3 regions of the Rossellomorea sp. ABR4_004 genome follow, and region 1 is predicted to be linked to each of the others. Evidence: a T-box and tRNA genes for the amino acid it is inferred to sense, from the RefSeq annotation. Region 1 holds a T-box; the other regions hold tRNA genes.
The links. The T-box of region 1 lies ahead of thrS (threonine--tRNA ligase). A T-box ahead of a tRNA ligase gene usually reads a tRNA of that ligase, here a tRNA-Thr.
Positions count from the first base shown of each region.

Region 2: it encodes a tRNA-Thr, which carries the amino acid that the T-box ahead of thrS (threonine--tRNA ligase) is inferred to sense. The anticodon was not compared.
Region 3: it encodes a tRNA-Thr, which carries the amino acid that the T-box ahead of thrS (threonine--tRNA ligase) is inferred to sense. The anticodon was not compared.

Region 1 covers NZ_JBSWVM010000003.1:62,613-70,070, forward strand. The annotation lists gene ACXAF2_RS17390 (aromatic amino acid hydroxylase) at 1-726, shown strand, start outside; gene ACXAF2_RS17395 (4a-hydroxytetrahydrobiopterin dehydratase) at 801-1,016, shown strand; gene ACXAF2_RS17400 (GNAT family N-acetyltransferase) at 1,062-1,481, opposite strand; gene ACXAF2_RS17405 (GNAT family N-acetyltransferase) at 1,481-1,969, opposite strand; gene pyrH (UMP kinase) at 2,015-2,743, opposite strand; gene thrS (threonine--tRNA ligase) at 2,937-4,160, opposite strand; T-box leader at 4,212-4,435, opposite strand; T-box leader at 4,470-4,691, opposite strand; gene ACXAF2_RS17420 (undecaprenyl-diphosphate phosphatase) at 4,763-5,584, opposite strand; gene ACXAF2_RS17425 (hypothetical protein) at 5,627-5,941, opposite strand; gene ACXAF2_RS17430 (YitT family protein) at 6,147-7,022, opposite strand; gene ACXAF2_RS17435 (ATP-binding protein) at 7,448-7,458, shown strand, end outside.
Region 2 covers NZ_JBSWVM010000001.1:1,421,853-1,429,310, forward strand. The annotation lists partial or broken gene glgB (1,4-alpha-glucan branching enzyme) at 1-907, opposite strand, end outside; tRNA gene ACXAF2_RS07460 (tRNA-Glu) at 1,726-1,797, opposite strand; tRNA gene ACXAF2_RS07465 (tRNA-Ser) at 1,804-1,894, opposite strand; tRNA gene ACXAF2_RS07470 (tRNA-Asn) at 1,902-1,976, opposite strand; tRNA gene ACXAF2_RS07475 (tRNA-Ile) at 1,986-2,062, opposite strand; tRNA gene ACXAF2_RS07480 (tRNA-Gly) at 2,078-2,151, opposite strand; tRNA gene ACXAF2_RS07485 (tRNA-His) at 2,172-2,247, opposite strand; tRNA gene ACXAF2_RS07490 (tRNA-Phe) at 2,270-2,345, opposite strand; tRNA gene ACXAF2_RS07495 (tRNA-Asp) at 2,397-2,473, opposite strand; tRNA gene ACXAF2_RS07500 (tRNA-Met) at 2,593-2,666, opposite strand; tRNA gene ACXAF2_RS07505 (tRNA-Ser) at 2,691-2,783, opposite strand; tRNA gene ACXAF2_RS07510 (tRNA-Ile) at 2,800-2,876, opposite strand; tRNA gene ACXAF2_RS07515 (tRNA-Met) at 2,881-2,957, opposite strand; tRNA gene ACXAF2_RS07520 (tRNA-Ala) at 3,034-3,109, opposite strand; tRNA gene ACXAF2_RS07525 (tRNA-Pro) at 3,116-3,192, opposite strand; tRNA gene ACXAF2_RS07530 (tRNA-Arg) at 3,199-3,275, opposite strand; tRNA gene ACXAF2_RS07535 (tRNA-Leu) at 3,346-3,434, opposite strand; tRNA gene ACXAF2_RS07540 (tRNA-Gly) at 3,446-3,520, opposite strand; tRNA gene ACXAF2_RS07545 (tRNA-Leu) at 3,529-3,613, opposite strand; tRNA gene ACXAF2_RS07550 (tRNA-Lys) at 3,654-3,729, opposite strand; tRNA gene ACXAF2_RS07555 (tRNA-Thr) at 3,760-3,835, opposite strand; tRNA gene ACXAF2_RS07560 (tRNA-Val) at 3,930-4,005, opposite strand; rRNA gene rrf (5S ribosomal RNA) at 4,016-4,132, opposite strand; rRNA gene ACXAF2_RS07570 (23S ribosomal RNA) at 4,431-7,367, opposite strand.
Region 3 covers NZ_JBSWVM010000001.1:1,905,723-1,913,180, forward strand. The annotation lists rRNA gene ACXAF2_RS09745 (16S ribosomal RNA) at 208-1,759, opposite strand; tRNA gene ACXAF2_RS09750 (tRNA-Asn) at 2,064-2,138, opposite strand; tRNA gene ACXAF2_RS09755 (tRNA-Ile) at 2,148-2,224, opposite strand; tRNA gene ACXAF2_RS09760 (tRNA-Gly) at 2,234-2,307, opposite strand; tRNA gene ACXAF2_RS09765 (tRNA-Cys) at 2,317-2,390, opposite strand; tRNA gene ACXAF2_RS09770 (tRNA-Gln) at 2,393-2,467, opposite strand; tRNA gene ACXAF2_RS09775 (tRNA-His) at 2,476-2,548, opposite strand; tRNA gene ACXAF2_RS09780 (tRNA-Trp) at 2,566-2,639, opposite strand; tRNA gene ACXAF2_RS09785 (tRNA-Tyr) at 2,666-2,749, opposite strand; tRNA gene ACXAF2_RS09790 (tRNA-Phe) at 2,786-2,861, opposite strand; tRNA gene ACXAF2_RS09795 (tRNA-Asp) at 2,922-2,998, opposite strand; tRNA gene ACXAF2_RS09800 (tRNA-Met) at 3,117-3,190, opposite strand; tRNA gene ACXAF2_RS09805 (tRNA-Ser) at 3,218-3,310, opposite strand; tRNA gene ACXAF2_RS09810 (tRNA-Ile) at 3,319-3,392, opposite strand; tRNA gene ACXAF2_RS09815 (tRNA-Met) at 3,421-3,494, opposite strand; tRNA gene ACXAF2_RS09820 (tRNA-Ala) at 3,570-3,645, opposite strand; tRNA gene ACXAF2_RS09825 (tRNA-Pro) at 3,654-3,730, opposite strand; tRNA gene ACXAF2_RS09830 (tRNA-Arg) at 3,738-3,814, opposite strand; tRNA gene ACXAF2_RS09835 (tRNA-Leu) at 3,871-3,959, opposite strand; tRNA gene ACXAF2_RS09840 (tRNA-Gly) at 3,965-4,039, opposite strand; tRNA gene ACXAF2_RS09845 (tRNA-Leu) at 4,047-4,131, opposite strand; tRNA gene ACXAF2_RS09850 (tRNA-Lys) at 4,170-4,245, opposite strand; tRNA gene ACXAF2_RS09855 (tRNA-Thr) at 4,268-4,343, opposite strand; tRNA gene ACXAF2_RS09860 (tRNA-Val) at 4,463-4,538, opposite strand; tRNA gene ACXAF2_RS09865 (tRNA-Glu) at 4,543-4,617, opposite strand; gene ACXAF2_RS09870 (metallophosphoesterase family protein) at 5,144-7,219, shown strand.

The DNA.
Region 1 (7,458 bases):
TACGTCAAAACCGTAGGACCAACATCACTTTCCATCCAAAACGATCAACTGGATCATCACGGGACAGATCATCATGCTGATGGCTTCGGTGCACCTATTGGTATCCTTGAGGATGGTACCATTCTTGAGAACCAAACCGAAGCGGAATTAAGGAAACTTGGTATTGAGATGAATAAAATGATGCAAATCACATTTCATGGTGGGATTGAAGTCTCTGGACATGTGACGAACCTCGTCTTTCACCATCATCATCTTGTTCTCATATCAATTGATGAATGTATGGTGACATTGGGTGAGCACGTTTTATTCCACCCTTCATGGGGAACTTACGATTTGGCAGTAGGCAGTGAAATTGTTTCAGCACGGCCACATGCGGCAGATTATGATGCTTTCTTCGGGGACACACCTCTTATCGAAGAAAAGGATGGCGAATCTCATGATCTTACACCATTGGACAGCCTCTTCAGAGAGGTCAGAGAACTGAGAGAACTAGCCTTTTCAAGAGATCTTATTCATAGTATAGTAGGCAGGCTGAAAGAGAATTTCCCTGAAGAGTGGCTGCTTAGACTTGAAATGATTGAACTACTGCAGATTCACGAGCCTGGGTCTCAGTTAAAGGAAGACCTTCTGAAAGACTTATATGCTTTAAGTAAGCAGGATCGGTTTGCACGTCTCATTCAAAATGGACTTGATGTCATTTATGGAACGAAAGGAGTTACAATATGAAAAAGTTGGGTGAAGCTGCCATTTCTCAAAATCTTGAAACTCTTAAGAAATGGTAGTTAAAAGAAGAGAAATGGATTGAACGGCGCTTTCGGTTCAAGGATTACCTTGAAGGAATACGGTTTGTCAACAAGCTGGCAGAGACAGCCGAGGAAGTGAATCACCATCCATTTATAACGATTCAATACAAATTGGTTATTGTAGAGTTGACTTCCTGGAGTGAAAATGGCCTGACAGATTTGGACTTCGATTTGGCCAATCAGTATGAAAAGCTCTATATGGAAATGGTGTAAACAAAGAGACAGTCACACGTGGCTGTCTCTTTTCTTCAATGCCTTCTAAACCAAATACTCAGCCGTCAAACTTGAATTCAAATATCTAGCCATACCCGTTTTCATTTTCTTCATTCCATGTTTTCTATAAAACTCTTCATTACCGGTTGTGGAGATTAATTGAACGCAAGAAACATCTTTTAACTGCTCTAAAAGGTCACTCATGATGAGACTGCCGATTCCAATTTTTTGATACTCTAGATGAACGACCACATCATATATTGCGGCATTGAATACACCATCCGTAAGGGCTCTTCCAACTCCAATGATCCTACCCTCACTTATTGCGAAAGTTATTATATCACTTTTTTGAAAAACCTTGTTAATTACTTCATTTGAATGCTTCAACCACCCTGCTGACTGATACACTTCACGTATCTCATCTATCTTATCCGGATCAAATCTGTTATGAATCCTGATATCCATTATGGTCTCCCTATTCTTTGTTTACTAAGAGGATAACTCATTTTAATAAATTCATAGCGACTTCCATTTGTTTCTTGAATGAATGTTCCAATGGGTACGAAACCCACTTTCTTATACACCTTGATGGCACGATTATTGAAGGACGCTACGGACAAAGTCAAAGTTTCAGGAGCATATTTCGCGATTGAGAAATCAACCCCCGCCCTTGTGAACGCTTCGCCCTTTCCCTTTCCTGTAAGATTCGGATGCATGCCTAAACCGATATCAATAGTCGACTCATTTAATTCATTAAATGAGTAAAAACCAATCATTTCCCCTTGATCAAGTACAGCATAGGTTGAATTTCCTCGCTGACCTCCATCTAAAAATTCCGCCAAATCCTCTTCATCCGCTGTAAGATCATAAAATGCGTATTCACCATCATATTTCCATTGGTAGGCAATATGCTGAGCTTGCTCCTGAGTTATGATTTGAAAAGAAAAATCCATCTTTAGGTTCCCCCATCTTTATTTATGTAAATGAAATGGCCATGATCAAAGTCTTGTCTCTTCATGGTTGATCAGCGTTCCCCACTTCTCACCTGAGCATATTTTCTCCATGATTCCTGCCTGGTCAAAGTTAAATATGTGTACAGGGAGTTTATAGTCCCTTGCTAACAGTAGAGCTGATTGATCCATGACTTTAATATTATTCGTTACAACGTCATCGTAATTTAAATTATGGTACATCTTCGCCTTTTTATCCCGTTTAGGGTCACATGTGAAAACACCATCAACTCCCTGCTTTGCTACAAGGATGGCCTCACTATTCGTTTCGATGGCTCTCTGAACGCTAGGGTAATCAGTCGTTACGAAGGGTTGGCCGTTTCCTCCACCAAATATGACAATGTATCCTTTGTCAAGATGGTGAACGGCACGAAGGCGAATATATGGTTCGGCAACCGTTGATACAGGGATAGAAGTCATCACTCGAACTTCTTTGTCGGTCTTACTTTTCAACACACCTCTAAGCATTAAACTGTTGATGATGGTTCCGAGAGTTCCGATACTATCCGCTTCTACTCGCTCTATTCCCCAAGTATCTGCCAGACTTCCTCGAAATATATTGCCACCGCCCACAACTAAGGAAACTTCAATTCCCATATTGACGATTGACATGATTTCGCCTGCAATGTGATCAAGCTCTTCAGTGCCAAAATTATTTCCTTCCTTATCCGCCAACGCTCCACCACTTAATTTAATTAACACACGCTTGTATCTCATCACTATTCCTCCCCTGGACATAAAAAAAGAACTAAAAAGGGAATGACTACCCTTTTAGTTCTTTTTATAGGAGAAGAAATGCTGAAATATGATTGACGATTGATTAACATAGCTTCTCCCCCTCTCGCACTATTCAGAATTTTCCTTTTCTCATTATATAGAAAATACAGGAAATATTCAAGGGATGTTTCATTTAATTCGCCTTACTACTCAAGTCGTTTACCTCTTCTTTTAATTTCGCTATAACCTCCCTTATCTTCAACATACCTACATTTCCTTCCTTCCTCTTACGTAACGAAATAGTATCACACTCGACCTCCTTATCTCCTATTACCATCATATAAGGAACTTTTTGCATCTCTGCTTCTCTGATTTTCAGACCGACTTTTTCTACACGATCATCGACTTCTACCCTAAACCCTTCACTTTCTAATTGAGACTTCACATGTTGAGCATATTGGAAATGTGTGTCGGAAATCGGAAGAATTTTGACCTGATGGGGAGCTAACCAAAGAGGAAAATCTCCTCCAAAATGTTCAATGATGATTGCCATAAAGCGTTCGATCGAACCGTAAATCGCTCGATGAATCATAATCGGTCTGACTGTCCCATTGTTTTCCCCGATATATTCACACTCAAATTTTTCAGGCATTTGGAAATCAAGTTGAACTGTTCCACATTGCCAGCTTCTCCCAATGACATCCAATAGATGAAAGTCTATTTTTGGCCCGTAGAAAGCACCGTCTCCTTTATTAACATGATAATTGACTCCTCTCTCTTTCAACACACCTTCCAAATCTCCTTCAGCTTGATCCCATAATTCAACGGAGCCCATAAAATCTTCCGGTCGAGTCGAAAGCTCAACTTTATAGTCAAACCCGAATTTGCTATAGAAAAGATCGATAAGATCCAATACGTTATGAAGCTCCGACCGAATTTGATCTTCCCTTACAAATAGATGAGCATCATCTTGAGTGAAGGAACGGACTCTCAATAATCCACTTAATGAACCCGACAGCTCATGCCGATGGACTAATCCCAATTCACCGTATCGAAGGGGTAACTCCCTATAACTTCTTCTTTTACTTTTATAGATTAAGACTGCTCCCGGACAACTCATTGGCTTTATCGCATATTTCTGATCATCTACCTCTGAGAAATACATATTCTCATGGTAATGATCCCAGTGACCTGACTTTTCCCATAGCTCCTGCTTCATCATAATGGGAGTTCTAATCTCCTGGTATCCAGCTTTTCGATGTTCCCTCTTCCAAAATTCCTCTAACTCATTTCGTAATAGCATCCCTTTCGGTAAATAAAAGGGCATGCCGGGTGCCTCCTCCATCGATACAAATAGCTCCAACTCCTGACCTAATTTCCTGTGATTTCGTTTTTCCACTTCAGATTGAATTGACATTTTGTTTCCTCCTAATCAATTTTTTTATATAAAAAACCGCATTCATCCCTGTCAAGGGACGAATGCGGTCGTGGTACCACCCTAATTCCGAAGTGCTAAACTAAAGCCCTCCGCTCAAAGCTGATAACGGTTTTCCCGATTATGGATACTGACATTTCACCATAATAGCTCCGAGGTGGTAAATCACTTCCTTTTCTTCAGGGCTTTCAGCCATGTGACCCTGTTCTCTGGTAAGAAATACAAGAAATGATTCGTGTCCTCTTCATCACTTTATTATACAATTAATAAAAAAACCGCACCCATCCCTAACCAAGGGACGAGTGCGGTCGTGGTTCCACCCTAATTCAGAAGTGTAAGATATTACTCTTCGCTTAAGTAAGATAACGGTTTTCCCGATTATGGATACTGGCATTTCACCATAATAGCTCCGAGGTGGTAAATCATTCATTTCTCTTCAGGGCTCTCAGCCGGTGACCCTGCTCTCTGATCAAGAAAAAACGGAATGAATCATGTCCTCATCTTTGCTTTCGTATAGTATATTCAATTTAGAATAAATTTGTTATTGAAATTATATGGTAGTATTTTCTAACTGTCAAGAGTGTTTAAATATAAACAAGGAAAATAATCGCGACTAGAACAAGCCGGTAGATCGCAAAAGGTATTAGCTTGATTTTATTAATCACCTTCAGAAAAAAGTGTATCGACAGATAAGCAAATAGAAACGCACTTAAGAATCCAACCAATAGAAACGGTAAAAACTCAGGGGTAAAATACATCCAGTTCTTCATAAGAGAAAGCGAACTTGCTCCCAACATTATCGGAACCGCCATAATGAATGTGAAATCTGATGCTGCCCGGTAGCTTAATCCAAGTAAAACTCCTCCAGAAATGGTCGATCCCGACCGGGAAAAACCTGGCCATAATGATAAGCATTGAATAAGCCCGATCACCAGCGCTTTTTTATGTGTTATCTGATCCACATTCTCCACTGTGACGATCTTGGGACGATACAAATCCGCTGCAATCATGAGGAAAGCACCGATTGTTAAACCCGCCAGAACCGTATTTAGTGAAAAAAGATGCTCATCGATATAATCCTCAAATAACAAGCCTAGAATCACTGCAGGAATCAATCCAGCCAGTATATGGGTCAATTTTAAATTGGACGATTTATTTGCGGTACGGTGATTAAATCCGAGTAATTCTTTAAATCTCTCTTTAAATACAATGACAACTGCTAAAATTGAGCCTAGTTGGATCACAACTTTGAATGTATTTGCCGGATATTTACCCAATACTTCTTTCGATTGAATCCATAAATCGTCTACTACTATCATATGGCCAGTGGAAGATACAGGCGCAAACTCCGTTAACCCTTCGACCATACCCAATATAAATGCTTTTATTAACAAGATGAAGTCCATTTATCATTTCTCCTCTATCGTTTAATCATGTTGTCAATATGACTAAGATGAAAGATAGTTGGAGTGGTATTTCACGATGACCCCAAACCCGGTTGAATCCCCACGATAATGGGAAAATAGTCCGTCATTGGAAAGAGTGGGAGGAAATTGAGGCAGACTTCTATTAAAAGGCATTCTGCTTTTATCTTCTATTTTTTTCATCACAAGAGAAGGAGTTAATGAAAAAGAATCATCGTCAAGATAGGCAATCTGAGCTTGATCCTGAATGACTTCTTCTCCCCTATGAGTCTGAATATCGTATATCTGCTGGAAACATCCAAACGTGCAAATTAGCACAAGCAACATGGTTTTCATCACTCTCTTCCCCCTCTATCGTGATAATCTAGCTTATCATACTATAACCGCCAGGGGACGACAATAAGGAAATGTACGCTACTTATCAGAGCACTTCCAATATATTATTAGTCTGAATGTTCACGAAAAGAGCCTAATTCAATTTTCAGTTTTAAATCAATAAAAAGCACAGTATAGGGACTTCCCTCCACTGCGCTTTCTCTCATGTCTAATGAATATCTTTCTTCTTAAACCTCCCACCTCTTACCTCTGCTATATCAGCAATGGCAAGAAAGGCGGATGGATCATGTTCTGCAACGATGTCTTTCAGTTTCGCTTCCTCCAGACGAGTGATGACGCAGAATATCACTTTCTTATCATCTCCTGAAAAAGCACCTTCACCATTCAAATAGGTCACTCCTCTCCCCAGTCGGTGTAAGAGGGCATCACCGATTTCCTTGTGGTTTTCACTTATGATCCAAACCGATTTGGATTCATCCAGTCCTTTAATCGTAATATCTATCATTTTAAAAGCTACGTAATAGGCCAGAAGTGAATACATTGCTCTATCCCAGCTAAATACAAATCCGGCGGAAGCCAAAATGAACAGATTGACGAACATGATGATTTCACCGACAGAGAAGGGCAGCTTTTTACTTGATAAAATAGCAAGGATTTCCGTTCCATCAAGAGATCCGCCGTAACGAATGACCATACCCACTCCTATTCCCAGAACGATCCCTCCAAATAAAGAAGCCAGCAGAATGTCCTGGGTGAAGGCAGCTACCGGATGAAGAAATGTAGTTGAAATCGATAGTATGATAATTCCGTATAGTGTAGAGAATGCGAAGGTTTTTCCGATTTGTTTATAACCTATGAAGAAAAAGGGGATGTTAAGGATAAAGATGAAAAGACCAAGCTTAACGCCTGTAATATGTGAGAGCATAATCGAGACACCAACGATTCCTCCATCAATGACCTGGTTGGGAACTAGAAATATTTCAAGGCCAACCGCCATGATCATCGCCCCGATGGTGATGAGGACAGCTCTTTTCACTACCTCTTTAAGGGGAATCTTCTTATGCTTTATTTTCACTTGCTGCATTTGATTTATTACCTGTCCTTCAATCATCTTCATTCCTCCTCCAAAGAAAAACATCCCGTGACAACAACTGAACTCATCTCATTGGAATCAAAAATGATCTATGTAACATACACAATATCCTCTTCAAAGCCTACAAGAACCGGCTTGTATAACTTATATATTCTATTATCACCTTCAAAATACCTGCTTATAATGAGGGACGGACCTCTAAATGAGCGACATCCAACTTTCATTGACATAACAATACCTTGCTATCATCAAGTTATCTGGCCATTTTCTAATTGTCATTTCAAGGTCCGTCCCTCAGCAAATTTAATTTGACTCAAAGGGGAAAATGAAGTATTTTTAATACTTGTATATTCATATTTTGGATAAGCTGGAACTGTTTTCTGTTTCCAGGTAAATTAGGTTTTGGAGGCTTTTCTTTGATTACATT
Region 2 (7,458 bases), on a different contig from region 1:
CAATATGATATAGATCCATCCAGAAACGTGCATTCGAAATCAGGAAGCTTCTCACTTCCCCCTTGCCTAAATCAAAATTTGCCGTTCCCCACGTATAATTCTCACGGTCCCGTTCCTCTCCATACTCATAAGCAAACGAACCATCAAATTCATATAACCCGTGGGCATCTTTACAAAAATGACCCGGGACCCAATCCAGAATCACGCCAATATTATGTAAATGACATTCATTTACGAACGCCATCAATTCATGAGGTGAGCCGTAGCGACTAGTCGGAGAATAATAACCAGTACCTTGATACCCCCAAGAACGATCAAACGGATGCTCCGTGACAGGCAGCAACTCAATATGTGTGAATCCTTGTTCTTTCACATGGGGAATTAATTGCTGAGCTAATTCCTTATAAGAAAGAAACTTACCCGCTTTCTTCTTCCATGTGCCCAAATGCACTTCATAAATCGCCATAGGCTTGTCATAGACCGTCGAACTGGCTCGATCCTCCAGCCACTTCTCATCCTCCCAAGAAAATCCCTGCAGCTCATACACCACGCTTGCAGTATTTGGACGCCTCTCAGAAGCAAACCCATATGGATCCGCCTTCAGCTTCTTCAACCCTGATTGAGTGGTAATCTCGTACTTATACGTTTCACCCGAAAGATTCCCATCAATGCGAATGGTCCATAAACCTTCGTTATTCCGCCGTGTAAGTTCATACCCTGCTCCATTCCAATGATTAAACGATCCAACTAATGAAACATGTCTTGCTTTCGGTGCCCAAACGCAAAATTCTGTATAGGTCCCAGTGGAATCTCTTCTCACATGTGAACCCATAAACTGATAGGCCTGCTGTAAATTTCCCTCATGAAACAAAAAAACATCATAATCTGATATGGTCATTGCGTTCATCATCTCACCTACATTTTTCAATCTACTTACTATTTTCTTTCAACTTCATCAAAATCCTCTTTATAATCGTCGCTCAATTACGACAATTTCCTACATGCATATGATAAAACGGTTCTCTTTTGGGAATTATTACTAAATGATAAGGTTTACATTGGAAGAACATAGGGGAAACGTGTTGAATTCATAGCGGAATTTGTCGAAAGTTTTTAAATGAAAAATAGTGAAATTAGCGGGAAATGCAGAAGGATTACGGTATTTTGTATCGTTTTTGGCTAGTTGTGAGAAGGATGGCGGTGTCGAATGGAGGAGCGATTAGGAATGGATGATCAATCTGGCAGTTGCTGCATGCTTAGGAAAGATGAAACCTGTTTTAATGGACAATAAAGAAGAAATCATTCATGAGGGTTACTGAATACTTTAAGAAGATTAATAGGGAGATTAAGAGGTAGTTGATGTATTTTATTCTTCGAGGACCTGTTCTCTCATATCCTCCGTTTGTTGTATTGAAAAATTAGAGCTGAAAAGAAGAGGGTAGAAGTTGATAATAAAGTGATCAAAGTCGATAATATATGTTGGAAAGTCGATAATATATGTTGGAAAGTCGATAATAAAGCGAGCAATGTCGATAATATATCCCTCTTACAGAAGTAGTAACATGCTTTCTTATGTAAAACCGCAATTATAGTCCCAATCCCGACTACATTTTCAATTAAATTGCTTCATTTAGTTGTGTTATTAGTTTATTTTTAATAAAATGACCACCCATTCTACTTTGTATAACAAAAAAAGACTATCAAAAATGATAGTCTTTTTTCAGATGACCCATACGGGATTCGAACCCGTGTTACCGCCGTGAAAGGGCGGTGTCTTAACCGCTTGACCAATGGGCCATAATATGGCGGAGAAGGAGGGATTTGAACCCTCGCGCCGGTTGCCCGACCTACACCCTTAGCAGGGGCGCCTCTTCAGCCACTTGAGTACTTCCCCATATGATTGGCTCCGCAGGCAAGATTCGAACTTGCGACCGATCGGTTAACAGCCGATAGCTCTACCACTGAGCTACTGCGGAATAATGAAATGGTGGGCCTAAGTGGACTCGAACCACCGACCTCACGCTTATCAGGCGTGCGCTCTAACCAGCTGAGCTATAGGCCCATTAAGAGTAATAATTGGAGCGGGTGAAGGGAATCGAACCCTCATCATCAGCTTGGAAGGCTGAGGTTTTACCACTAAACTACACCCGCACGATTTATATAAGAGAATATGGGGCGACTGATGGGAATCGAACCCACGAATGCCTGAACCACAATCAGGTGCGTTAACCACTTCGCCACAATCGCCATAATGTCTTCAAATAGAAAATGGTGGCTCAGGACGGAATCGAACCGCCGACACATGGATTTTCAGTCCATTGCTCTACCAACTGAGCTACTGAGCCTTACTTGAAGTAAAGTATTCAATTATGAACCATCATCTTATAAAAAGAAAATGGCGGTCCGGACGGGACTCGAACCCGCGACCTCCTGCGTGACAGGCAGGCATTCTAACCAACTGAACTACCGGACCAAAGCTTTTTGCGTAAGCAAAATAGGTTTCATTACCTTGACGTTAGTCAAAATAACTATCCATGCGTGACTCATAAAGGATTATTGATAACCCTTTATAAAACCGAGTCAAAAATGGTATTGCGGGGACAGGATTTGAACCTGCGACCTTCGGGTTATGAGCCCGACGAGCTACCGAACTGCTCCACCCCGCGACGATATAAGATTTAAAGAGAAAATGGAGGAGGAAAGGGGATTCGAACCCCTGCGGGCTTTGACACCCCTGTCGGTTTTCAAGACCGATCCCTTCAGCCGGACTTGGGTATTCCTCCGTATTGAAATGGTACTTGGTGGACCTTGTAGGACTCGAACCTACGACCGGACGGTTATGAGCCGTCTGCTCTAACCAACTGAGCTAAAGGTCCCTATTGGTAGCGGCGGAGGGGATCGAACCCCCGACCTCACGGGTATGAACCGTACGCTCTAGCCAGCTGAGCTACACCGCCAAGATACATTTTTTATCAAATTAATTGATAGATGATTTCTCGAAAATCAATGTTGATTCTGCTTTCACAGAAAAATTGGTGGAGCCTAGCGGGATCGAACCGCTGACCTCCTGCGTGCAAAGCAGGCGCTCTCCCAGCTGAGCTAAGGCCCCAAGAAGTGGTCGGGAAGACAGGATTCGAACCTGCGACCCCTTGGTCCCAAACCAAGTGCTCTACCAAGCTGAGCTACTTCCCGATAATATGGCGCGCCCGAGAGGAGTCGAACCCCTAACCTTTTGATCCGTAGTCAAACGCTCTATCCAATTGAGCTACGGGCGCATAATTTTATTATTTTTCCTTATCTGCTGGTGCAAATCAAGGAAAGATTTTTTGCTAGCGCAAAAATCTTTGGTGCCGAGGACCGGAATCGAACCGGTACGGTAGTCACCTACCGCAGGATTTTAAGTCCTGTGCGTCTGCCAGTTCCGCCACCCCGGCATAAAATCTTCTGGAGCGGAAGACGGGATTCGAACCCGCGACCCCCACCTTGGCAAGGTGGTGTTCTACCACTGAACTACTTCCGCAAAATGAATGGTGCGGGTGAAGGGACTTGAACCCCCACGCCTTGCGGCGCCAGATCCTAAGTCTGGTGCGTCTGCCAATTCCGCCACACCCGCATGATATAAATGGTAAGATATTTTGCTGTGCAAAAATCTTTGGTGAGCCATGAAGGACTCGAACCTTCGACCCTCTGATTAAAAGTCAGATGCTCTACCAACTGAGCTAATGGCTCATCTTAATAAAGATGATATTAAGACCAAAATGGTGCCGGCAAGAGGACTTGAACCCCCAACCTACTGATTACAAGTCAGTTGCTCTACCAGTTGAGCTACACCGGCATGTATGATTGGTTTTCATATAAGAAAATTTAAGGAGAGATATTTTGTTGACGCAAAAATAAAATGAAGTTTATTTTACTTTCGTAAAAAAACTTGGTGGAGGATGACGGGATCGAACCGCCGACCCTCTGCTTGTAAGGCAGATGCTCTCCCAGCTGAGCTAATCCTCCAAAATATAAAGCCTGGCGACGTCCTACTCTCACAGGGGGAGATCCCCCAACTACCATCGGCGCTGAAGAGCTTAACTTCCGTGTTCGGCATGGGAACGGGTGTGACCTCTTCGCCATTGTCACCAGACTATTTCTTGTCTCTTTTTTAAGGACAAGTATTATTATATCGTGTAGATATAATTTTTCAAGGCTTTTTTATATTTTCGTATAAAATTTATTCCCTGAAAACTAGATAAAGAATTGATGTCAAGAAAGCCGAATATCGACCAATTGTTGCACCTACTTCTTCAAGCAGATACCATTCCAGCTCCGGCGGCTAGAGACTCGAGGTCATTTCAGTTCAATCAGCTGAGGGTAAAAGGCACCCTCTTCTGATTGCCCAGAAATGCTTGTCGTCTCTGTTCAAGCCGCCTCCGCTTTATAGTGTGGTTAAGTCCTCGATCGATTAGTATCAGTCAACTCCACATGTCGCCATGCTTCCATCTCTGACCTATCTACCTAGTCATCTTCTAGGGATCTTACTCACATACGTGATGGGAAATCTCATCTCGAGGGGGGCTTCATGCTTAGATGCTTTCAGCACTTATCCCTTCCGCACATAGCTACCCAGCGATGCCTTTGGCAAGACAACTGGTACACCAGCGGTGCGTCCATCCCGGTCCTCTCGTACTAAGGACAGCTCCTCTCAAATTTCCTGCGCCCACGACGGATAGGGACCGAACTGTCTCACGACGTTCTGAACCCAGCTCGCGTACCGCTTTAATGGGCGAACAGCCCAACCCTTGGGACCGACTACAGCCCCAGGATGCGATGAGCCGACATCGAGGTGCCAAACCTCCCCGTCGATGTGGACTCTTGGGGGAGATAAGCCTGTTATCCCCGGGGTAGCTTTTATCCGTTGAGCGATGGCCCTTCCATGCGGAACCACCGGATCACTAAGCCCGACTTTCGTCCCTGCTCGACTTGTAGGTCTCGCAGTCAAGCTCCCTTGTGCCTTTACACTCTGCGAATGATTTCCAACCATTCTGAGGGAACCTTTGGGCGCCTCCGTTACTCTTTAGGAGGCGACCGCCCCAGTCAAACTGCCCACCTGACACTGTCTCCCACCCCGATAAGGGGCGCGGGTTAGAATTTCAATACAGCCAGGGTAGTATCCCACCGATGCCTCCACCGAAGCTGGCGCTCCGGCTTCCAAGGCTCCTACCTATCCTGTACAAGCTGTACCAAAATTCAATATCAGGCTACAGTAAAGCTCCACGGGGTCTTTCCGTCCTGTCGCGGGTAACCTGCATCTTCACAGGTACTATAATTTCACCGAGTCTCTCGTTGAGACAGTGCCCAGATCGTTACGCCTTTCGTGCGGGTCGGAACTTACCCGACAAGGAATTTCGCTACCTTAGGACCGTTATAGTTACGGCCGCCGTTTACTGGGGCTTCGATTCGCACCTTCGCTTGCGCTAAGCACTCCTCTTAACCTTCCAGCACCGGGCAGGCGTCAGCCCCTATACTTCGCCTTACGGCTTCGCAGAGACCTGTGTTTTTGCTAAACAGTCGCCTGGGCCTATTCACTGCGGCTCTCTCGGGCTTGCACCCTACCAGAGCACCCCTTCTCCCGAAGTTACGGGGTCATTTTGCCGAGTTCCTTAACGAGAGTTCTCTCGCTCACCTTAGGATTCTCTCCTCGCCTACCTGTGTCGGTTTGCGGTACGGGCACCTTTTTCCTCGCTAGAGGCTTTTCTTGGCAGTGTGGAATCAGGAACTTCGCTACTATAATTCGCTCGCTATCACAGCTCAGCCTTATGCGATGATGGGATTTGCCTCATCATCAGCCTAACTGCTTAGACGCACATATCCAGCAGTGCGCTTACCCTATCCTCCTGCGTCCCCCCATTGCTCAAACGGAAAAGAGGTGGTACAGGAATATCAACCTGTTGTCCATCGTCTACGCCTATCGGCCTCGACTTAGGTCCCGACTAACCCTGAGCGGACGAGCCTTCCTCAGGAAACCTTAGGCATTCGGTGGATGGGATTCTCACCCATCTTTCGCTACTCATACCGGCATTCTCACTTCTAAGCACTCCACCAGTCCTTACGGTCTAGCTTCGCAGTCCTTAGAACGCTCTCCTACCACTGACACCTAGAGGTGTCAATCCACAGCTTCGGTGATACGTTTAGCCCCGGTACATTTTCGGCGCAGAGTCACTCGACCAGTGAGCTATTACGCACTCTTTAAATGGTGGCTGCTTCTAAGCCAACATCCTGGTTGTCTAAGCAACTCCACATCCTTTTCCACTTAACGTATACTTTGGGACCTTAGCTGGTGGTCTGGGCTGTTTCCCTTTCGACTACGGATCTTATCACTCGCAGTCTGACTCCCATGGATAAGTCTTTGGCATTCGGAGTTTGTCTGAATTCGGTAACCCGATGAGGGCCCCTAGTCCAAACAGTGCTCTACCTCCAAGACTCTTACACATGAGGCTAGCCCTAAAGCTATTTCGGAGAGAACCAGCTATCTCCAAGTTCGATTGGAATTTCTCCGCTACCCACACCTCATCCCCGCACTTTTCAACGTGCGTGGGTTCGGACCTCCATTCAGTGTTACCTGAACTTCATCCTGGACATGGGTAGATCACCTGGTTTCGGGTCTACGACCACATACTCAATTCGCCCTATTCAGACTCGCTTTCGCTGCGGCTCCGTCTCATCGACTTAACCTTGCATGGGATCGTAACTCGCCGGTTCATTCTACAAAAGGCACGCCATCACCCGTTAACGGGCTCTGACTACTTGTAGGCACACGGTTTCAGGTTCTATTTCACTCCCCTTCCGGGGTGCTTTTCACCTTTCCCTCACGGTACTGGTTCACTATCGGTCACTAGGGAGTATTTAGCCTTGGGAGATGGTCCTCCCAGCTTCCGACGGGATTTCACGTGTCCCGCCGTACTCAGGATCCACTCAAGAGGGAATGAAGTTTCAACTACAGGGTTGTTACCTTCTTTGACGAGCCTTTCCAGACTTCTTCGTCTACTTCATTCCTTTGTAACTCCGTATAGAGTGTCCTACAACCCCAAGAGGCAAGCCTCTTGGTTTGGGCTACATCCCGTTTCGCTCGCCGCTACTCAGGGAATCGCAATTGCTTTCTCTTCCTCCAGGTACTTAGATGTTTCAGTTCCCTGGGTCTGCCTTCCATACTCTATGTATTCAAGTAAGGATATTGTTCCATTACGAACAATGGGTTCCCCCATTCGGAAATCTCTGGATCAAAGCTCACTTACAGCTCCCCAAAGCATATCGGTGTTAGTCCCGTCCTTCGTCGGCTCCTAGTGCCAAGGCATCCACCGTGCGCCCTTCATAACTTAACCGAATTGGTTGTTACATCAGGTTTAAAACCTAAAATGGCGATACTCGGTAATTTCTTGACTATCAATTATATCTTTATCTAGTTTTCAAAGA
Region 3 (7,458 bases), on a different contig from region 1:
AGGTTTAAAACCTAAAATGGCGATACTCGGTAATTTCTTGACTATCAATTTATCTTTATCTAGTTTTCAAAGAACAAACACATTTTGATCTCGTAAGAGACAAAAAGTTTTGATGGACGGTTATTTTGCTTTCGCAAAAAACCTTATTAAACCATCAAAACTGAACAAAACTTCGACGTGTCAAACGTTTAGTTAAATCTTCCTTAGAAAGGAGGTGATCCAGCCGCACCTTCCGATACGGCTACCTTGTTACGACTTCACCCCAATCATCTGTCCCACCTTAGGCGGCTGGCTCCAAAAGGTTACCTCACCGACTTCGGGTGTTACAAACTCTCGTGGTGTGACGGGCGGTGTGTACAAGGCCCGGGAACGTATTCACCGCGGCATGCTGATCCGCGATTACTAGCGATTCCAGCTTCATGTAGGCGAGTTGCAGCCTACAATCCGAACTGAGAACGGTTTTATGGGATTGGCTAAACCTCGCGGTCTTGCTGCCCTTTGTACCGTCCATTGTAGCACGTGTGTAGCCCAGGTCATAAGGGGCATGATGATTTGACGTCATCCCCACCTTCCTCCGGTTTGTCACCGGCAGTCATCTTAGAGTGCCCAACTGAATGCTGGCAACTAAGATCAAGGGTTGCGCTCGTTGCGGGACTTAACCCAACATCTCACGACACGAGCTGACGACAACCATGCACCACCTGTCACTCTGTCCCCCGAAGGGGAAAGCCCTATCTCTAGGGTTGTCAGAGGATGTCAAGACCTGGTAAGGTTCTTCGCGTTGCTTCGAATTAAACCACATGCTCCACCGCTTGTGCGGGCCCCCGTCAATTCCTTTGAGTTTCAGTCTTGCGACCGTACTCCCCAGGCGGAGTGCTTAATGCGTTAGCTGCAGCACTAAGGGGCGGAAACCCCCTAACACTTAGCACTCATCGTTTACGGCGTGGACTACCAGGGTATCTAATCCTGTTTGCTCCCCACGCTTTCGCGCCTCAGTGTCAGTTACAGACCAGAAAGTCGCCTTCGCCACTGGTGTTCCTCCAAATATCTACGCATTTCACCGCTACACTTGGAATTCCACTTTCCTCTTCTGCACTCAAGTCCCCCAGTTTCCAATGACCCTCCACGGTTGAGCCGTGGGCTTTCACATCAGACTTAAGGAACCACCTGCGCGCGCTTTACGCCCAATAATTCCGGACAACGCTTGCCACCTACGTATTACCGCGGCTGCTGGCACGTAGTTAGCCGTGGCTTTCTGGTTAGGTACCGTCAAGGTACCGCCCTATTCGAACGGTACTTGTTCTTCCCTAACAACAGAGTTTTACGATCCGAAAACCTTCATCACTCACGCGGCGTTGCTCCGTCAGACTTTCGTCCATTGCGGAAGATTCCCTACTGCTGCCTCCCGTAGGAGTCTGGGCCGTGTCTCAGTCCCAGTGTGGCCGATCACCCTCTCAGGTCGGCTACGCATCGTCGCCTTGGTGAGCCGTTACCTCACCAACTAGCTAATGCGCCGCGGGTCCATCTGTAAGTGATAGCTAAAAGCCACCTTTCAACATTTCCTCATGCGAGGAAATGAGTTATCCGGTATTAGCCCCGGTTTCCCGGAGTTATCCCAGTCTTACAGGCAGGTTACCCACGTGTTACTCACCCGTCCGCCGCTGACTGATGGGAGCAAGCTCCCATCAGTCCGCTCGACTTGCATGTATTAGGCACGCCGCCAGCGTTCGTCCTGAGCCAGGATCAAACTCTCCGATAAAAGTTTGAATAGCTCTTTAAAAATAAATCTAGAATTAACGTTGACGTATTGTCTTGTTTTGTTCAGTTTTCAAGGTTCAATGTGTAAGTGCTTCTGTTTGAAGCGACCCTTATTACATTACACGTTCATCAACTTGGTGTCAATAACTTTTTTCAAGAAGTTTTGATCAAGTTTGTCGTGTTTTCATTGTCCGTTAATGGCAACAAATAATACTTTATCAGTTGACTTCGCAGAAGTCAACTTCTTTTTGAAAATTTCTCAAAAAAATATTTGAGAACCACTCCATTTTCTATAATGAAGAAAATGGCTCCGCAGGCAAGATTCGAACTTGCGACCGATCGGTTAACAGCCGATAGCTCTACCACTGAGCTACTGCGGAATAATATTATGGTGGGCCTAAGTGGACTCGAACCACCGACCTCACGCTTATCAGGCGTGCGCTCTAACCAGCTGAGCTATAGGCCCATAAATAGTTGGAGCGGGTGAAGGGAATCGAACCCTCATCATCAGCTTGGAAGGCTGAGGTTTTACCACTAAACTACACCCGCATAAATCATTGGAGGCGGCAACCGGATTTGAACCGGTGATAAAGGTTTTGCAGACCTCTGCCTTACCACTTGGCTATGCCGCCGTTGGCTGGGCTAGCTGGATTCGAACCAACGCATGTCGCAGTCAAAGTGCGATGCCTTACCGCTTGGCTATAGCCCAATATAAAGGGCGACTGATGGGAATCGAACCCACGAATGCCTGAACCACAATCAGGTGCGTTAACCACTTCGCCACAATCGCCATGTTTAACATATCTTTGGCAGGGGCAGTAGGAATCGAACCCACACCAAAGGTTTTGGAGACCTTCGTTCTACCGTTAAACTATGCCCCTATATAATAGAGAGTTTTATTTAAAAATGGTGGAGGGGGGCAGATTCGAACTGCCGAACCCGAAGGAGCGGATTTACAGTCCGCCGCGTTTAGCCACTTCGCTACCCCTCCAAATAAAAGAAATACTTAAAGGCTCTTAAGTATAAATGGTGGCTCAGGACGGAATCGAACCGCCGACACATGGATTTTCAGTCCATTGCTCTACCAACTGAGCTACTGAGCCATATTATATAGAAGATTAAATTATCAAATTACCAACTTCTTATTACTAAGTAATTGAAAATGGCGGTCCGGACGGGACTCGAACCCGCGACCTCCTGCGTGACAGGCAGGCATTCTAACCAACTGAACTACCGGACCAAAGCTTTTTGCGTCAGTAAAATAGGTTTCATTACCTCGCGATAGCGAAAATAACTATCCATGCGCGACTCATCAAGAATTAGTAATGGCCTAATCATAAAATGAGTCAAAAATGGTATTGCGGGGACAGGATTTGAACCTGCGACCTTCGGGTTATGAGCCCGACGAGCTACCGAACTGCTCCACCCCGCGACGATATAAATATTGTAAAGGTAAATATGGAGGAGGAAGGGGGATTCGAACCCCCGCGGGCTGTTACACCCCTGTCGGTTTTCAAGACCGATCCCTTCAGCCGGACTTGGGTATTCCTCCGTGTATAATGGACCCTGTAGGACTCGAACCTACGACCGGACGGTTATGAGCCGTCTGCTCTAACCAACTGAGCTAAGGGTCCTTATAATCGTGCGTCATGTATTTAGTAATAGCGGCGGAGGGGATCGAACCCCCGACCTCACGGGTATGAACCGTACGCTCTAGCCAGCTGAGCTACACCGCCACGAAACGTTTACTATTCAATATGAACCTTGATCAAGCAAGATTCAATGAGGTTTGTTTACTCTCGTAAAAAACCTGGTGGAGCCTAGCGGGATCGAACCGCTGACCTCCTGCGTGCAAAGCAGGCGCTCTCCCAGCTGAGCTAAGGCCCCAAATAAGGTGGTCGGGAAGACAGGATTCGAACCTGCGACCCCTTGGTCCCAAACCAAGTGCTCTACCAAGCTGAGCTACTTCCCGAAATATATGGCGCGCCCGAGAGGAGTCGAACCCCTAACCTTTTGATCCGTAGTCAAACGCTCTATCCAATTGAGCTACGGGCGCTAAACAATTCATTAAACACTAAGCAAGGAAAGTTATTTTGCTGAAGCAAAAAACTTTGGTGCCGAGGACCGGAATCGAACCGGTACGGTAGTCACCTACCGCAGGATTTTAAGTCCTGTGCGTCTGCCAGTTCCGCCACCCCGGCAAGTCTGGAGCGGAAGACGGGATTCGAACCCGCGACCCCCACCTTGGCAAGGTGGTGTTCTACCACTGAACTACTTCCGCAAATAAATGGTGCGGGTGAAGGGACTTGAACCCCCACGCCTTGCGGCGCCAGATCCTAAGTCTGGTGCGTCTGCCAATTCCGCCACACCCGCATAAAAAAATTCAGATATTTCGCATTCACGAAAATCTTTGGTGAGCCATGAAGGACTCGAACCTTCGACCCTCTGATTAAAAGTCAGATGCTCTACCAACTGAGCTAATGGCTCATCTTTATTGTAAAAAACCAAATGGTGCCGGCAAGAGGACTTGAACCCCCAACCTACTGATTACAAGTCAGTTGCTCTACCAGTTGAGCTACACCGGCATGTTTAATTTCAGATGAAAACTACTTATTGGGAATCCAGGTCACCAGAGCAGTTCAAGGAAAGATATTTTGCTGACGGGCAAATCAAATGAAGTTTACTTTACTTTCGTAAAGAAACTTGGTGGAGGATGACGGGATCGAACCGCCGACCCTCTGCTTGTAAGGCAGATGCTCTCCCAGCTGAGCTAATCCTCCATATTGGTGACCCATACGGGATTCGAACCCGTGTTACCGCCGTGAAAGGGCGGTGTCTTAACCGCTTGACCAATGGGCCGTATTGTTAAAGCGTCCCGCTTAAGGACATGTATAACTATATCAGCTAATTTCGTAGAAGTCAACTTCTAGTTAACAAAAAAACGAAAACTTTTTTCACGATACTCAGCTTAATATTTTTGTAAGCCGAAAAAGAATATACCACATATTTAAAGTTTATATCAATAGTGAATTTAATAATCTCTCCAATTTTATTATTGATTTCTAATTCATCGTGAAAACTTTTCATAATCCCTCCCCTATTTAGTGAAATTGATCAACTCCCACTAATCTCCTTCCATCATTTCAGTTAATGATAGGCCTTGTTTTCTTTCATCAACATAGATATAGAGCGTTTTAATATCTAACCAACTTTGGGCATTGGAATTTAGAGGGATGATGAAGAATAGTGTAGTTGGAAATTAGTATTTCTCAATAAATTCAAATGTAGATATCCAAAAGAGGTCCGTCCCTTTCGCTTTAAAGTGATAAGGAACGGACTTTCAGGTGTAAGCTTGTTTACACCATCTCTTTGGGAGTTGAATACGATGGTAATAGATTATAAATGGGGTGATGGATTCATGGAGCTTCCAACGATACTGTGCGGGCCGATTGTTCGTCGGGTGGAGACTGCACAAGCTTCTATTTGGATTGCATTGAGCAAGCCGTATGATATTAAAGCAGAGTTATTCAAGATTAAACAAGGGGACCATTCTCATCTTTATGACTATAAAAGAATAGCCTGTGAGACTAAGACGAAAACGGTACAAGCAGGAAAGAACTTATATATAAGTATAATAAACGTATCTCCACATGCCGGATCCTTTCCTACTAATAAATTACTGGGATACAATTTATTGTTTGAAAATAGTGCGGAAACACTGGACCTCGGCAGCTTTGACTTACTTTCCCCCACTCATCCACACTCGATTGTCTACGAAAATCTCGCATACCCAACCTTTTATATGAACGAAGGAAATACATCGAATATTCTATACGGATCCTGTCGAAAGCTTCACGGTGTTGGAACAGATGTATTGGTTCAAGCGGATAAAACCATTGCGTCAACCTTCAATAATGCCGATAGACCATCCTCTCTATTTTTAATGGGAGATCAAATATATGCCGATGATGTAGCAGATCCCCTATTTAAGATCATCACAAGGTTCGGTAAAGAACTGGTGGGACAAGAAGAAGACCTTGGTTCCATTGAACCACGCTTAAAAGAAGATCCTTTTAAGCAGGGACTTAAGCAGATCAATGGCAGGCAATATATGACGGAACACTTTTGCAAATTCACGTCCAGAAAAGCTGCCAATCATCTGTTCAGCTTCAGTGATTATGCAGCCATGTATATTTTGTCGTGGAATCCCTCATTATGGGAACTTGCACACAAGGAAGGAATGTTCGAAACCTTTCAAGAAGCAATGGATAAGAATGAATTCTATTTTGTCTTTAAAGATCCAGAAACCAAGGAGCATAAGTCGGAATATCGACAGCTTCAAGCACGCTATCAAAAGCAGTTGAAAGAACTGACTAAACTGGAAGAAGGTCTATACTCTGTCAGAAGAGTATTAGCCAATACACCGACCTATATGATGTTTGACGACCATGATATAACCGATGATTGGAATCTGACACAGGATTGGAAAAGGGGTGTATGGAACGCTCCATTGGGGAGACATGTCATTAGTAACGGTTTGTCATCCTACTGGCTTTTTCAAAGTTGGGGGAATGAGCCTGATACGTTTACCCATTTCGGTCAAACCATGCAAACCTATTTTGATTCGCTACAACCTGGATCCCTCCCCCACTCCAACTGGATACATTCCCTTTGGAACTATGATTCTTGGCATTATACCGCACCCACTACCCCGAAAGCCGTTTTTCTCGATACCAGAACCCAGCGCGGTTATGTAAATAAACCAAAGCCTGTGAAGGTTGGTACAAGGATAGACGAGGAACGATATAGTCCAAACCTTCTTCATCGAGAGGGGTGGAACCGGATTTCGACTAAACTGGCAGCGTCAGGATGGAACAAAGGAGAATCCCTGATCATGGTATCCCCCTCTCCTCTTTATGGAATTGGATTGATCGATAACTTTCTCCATGACTACATGCTCCCCCTCACGACGTTTGGTTTACCTGTACAAAATAATTTTGATCTAGAAGCCTGGAAGTACAATGGGAAAGGCTTCAGTAACTTACTTCATCAGATAGCCGCCTGGAACCAAAGCGACTGCATCATCTTATCCGGTGATGTTCATTCGGCTTCATCCGTACAATCCGACGTTACCTTTCGCAATGGCCGCAGATTGAAGATTCATCAGTTTACAAGCAGCCCTATCAAGAATATGAGCTATACAGGGTTTTGGGGCGCCGTCATGAAATTCATCATCGGCTTGAATGCCAGAAAAAGGACCAATCGCACGATCTACCGCTACAGTAATCATCAGTTTGATCTATTTCGGGAGGAACAGGAAGGTAGGGTTCCAACTGACTATTTATGGAAGGAAAACATACGTTATCTAAATGTCAGCGAGTCTTCTCTTATTGAAACTAAGAATAATATCGGATGGTTAAGGGACAAGGGGGCAGGTCCGTTGTCACGGCTCATTGTTTAGGGACAACAGGGATTAAATAAAAAAAGAAGCCGCCAACTTATAGGTAGTAAGTTGGCGGCTTCTTTTTCTGATTGGCGTTTTTTCACACTAATATAGATTATTCAGCTTCATTTCATGATACGTTATTTTTTCCTTCAATTTCTCTTTGATCTGACAATCTAAGCAGCCTTCGAGTAATACGCGATTGTAGTGAATTCTCAACGTATGCCATCTGAATCTCAGATGCGATAAAAACCGAG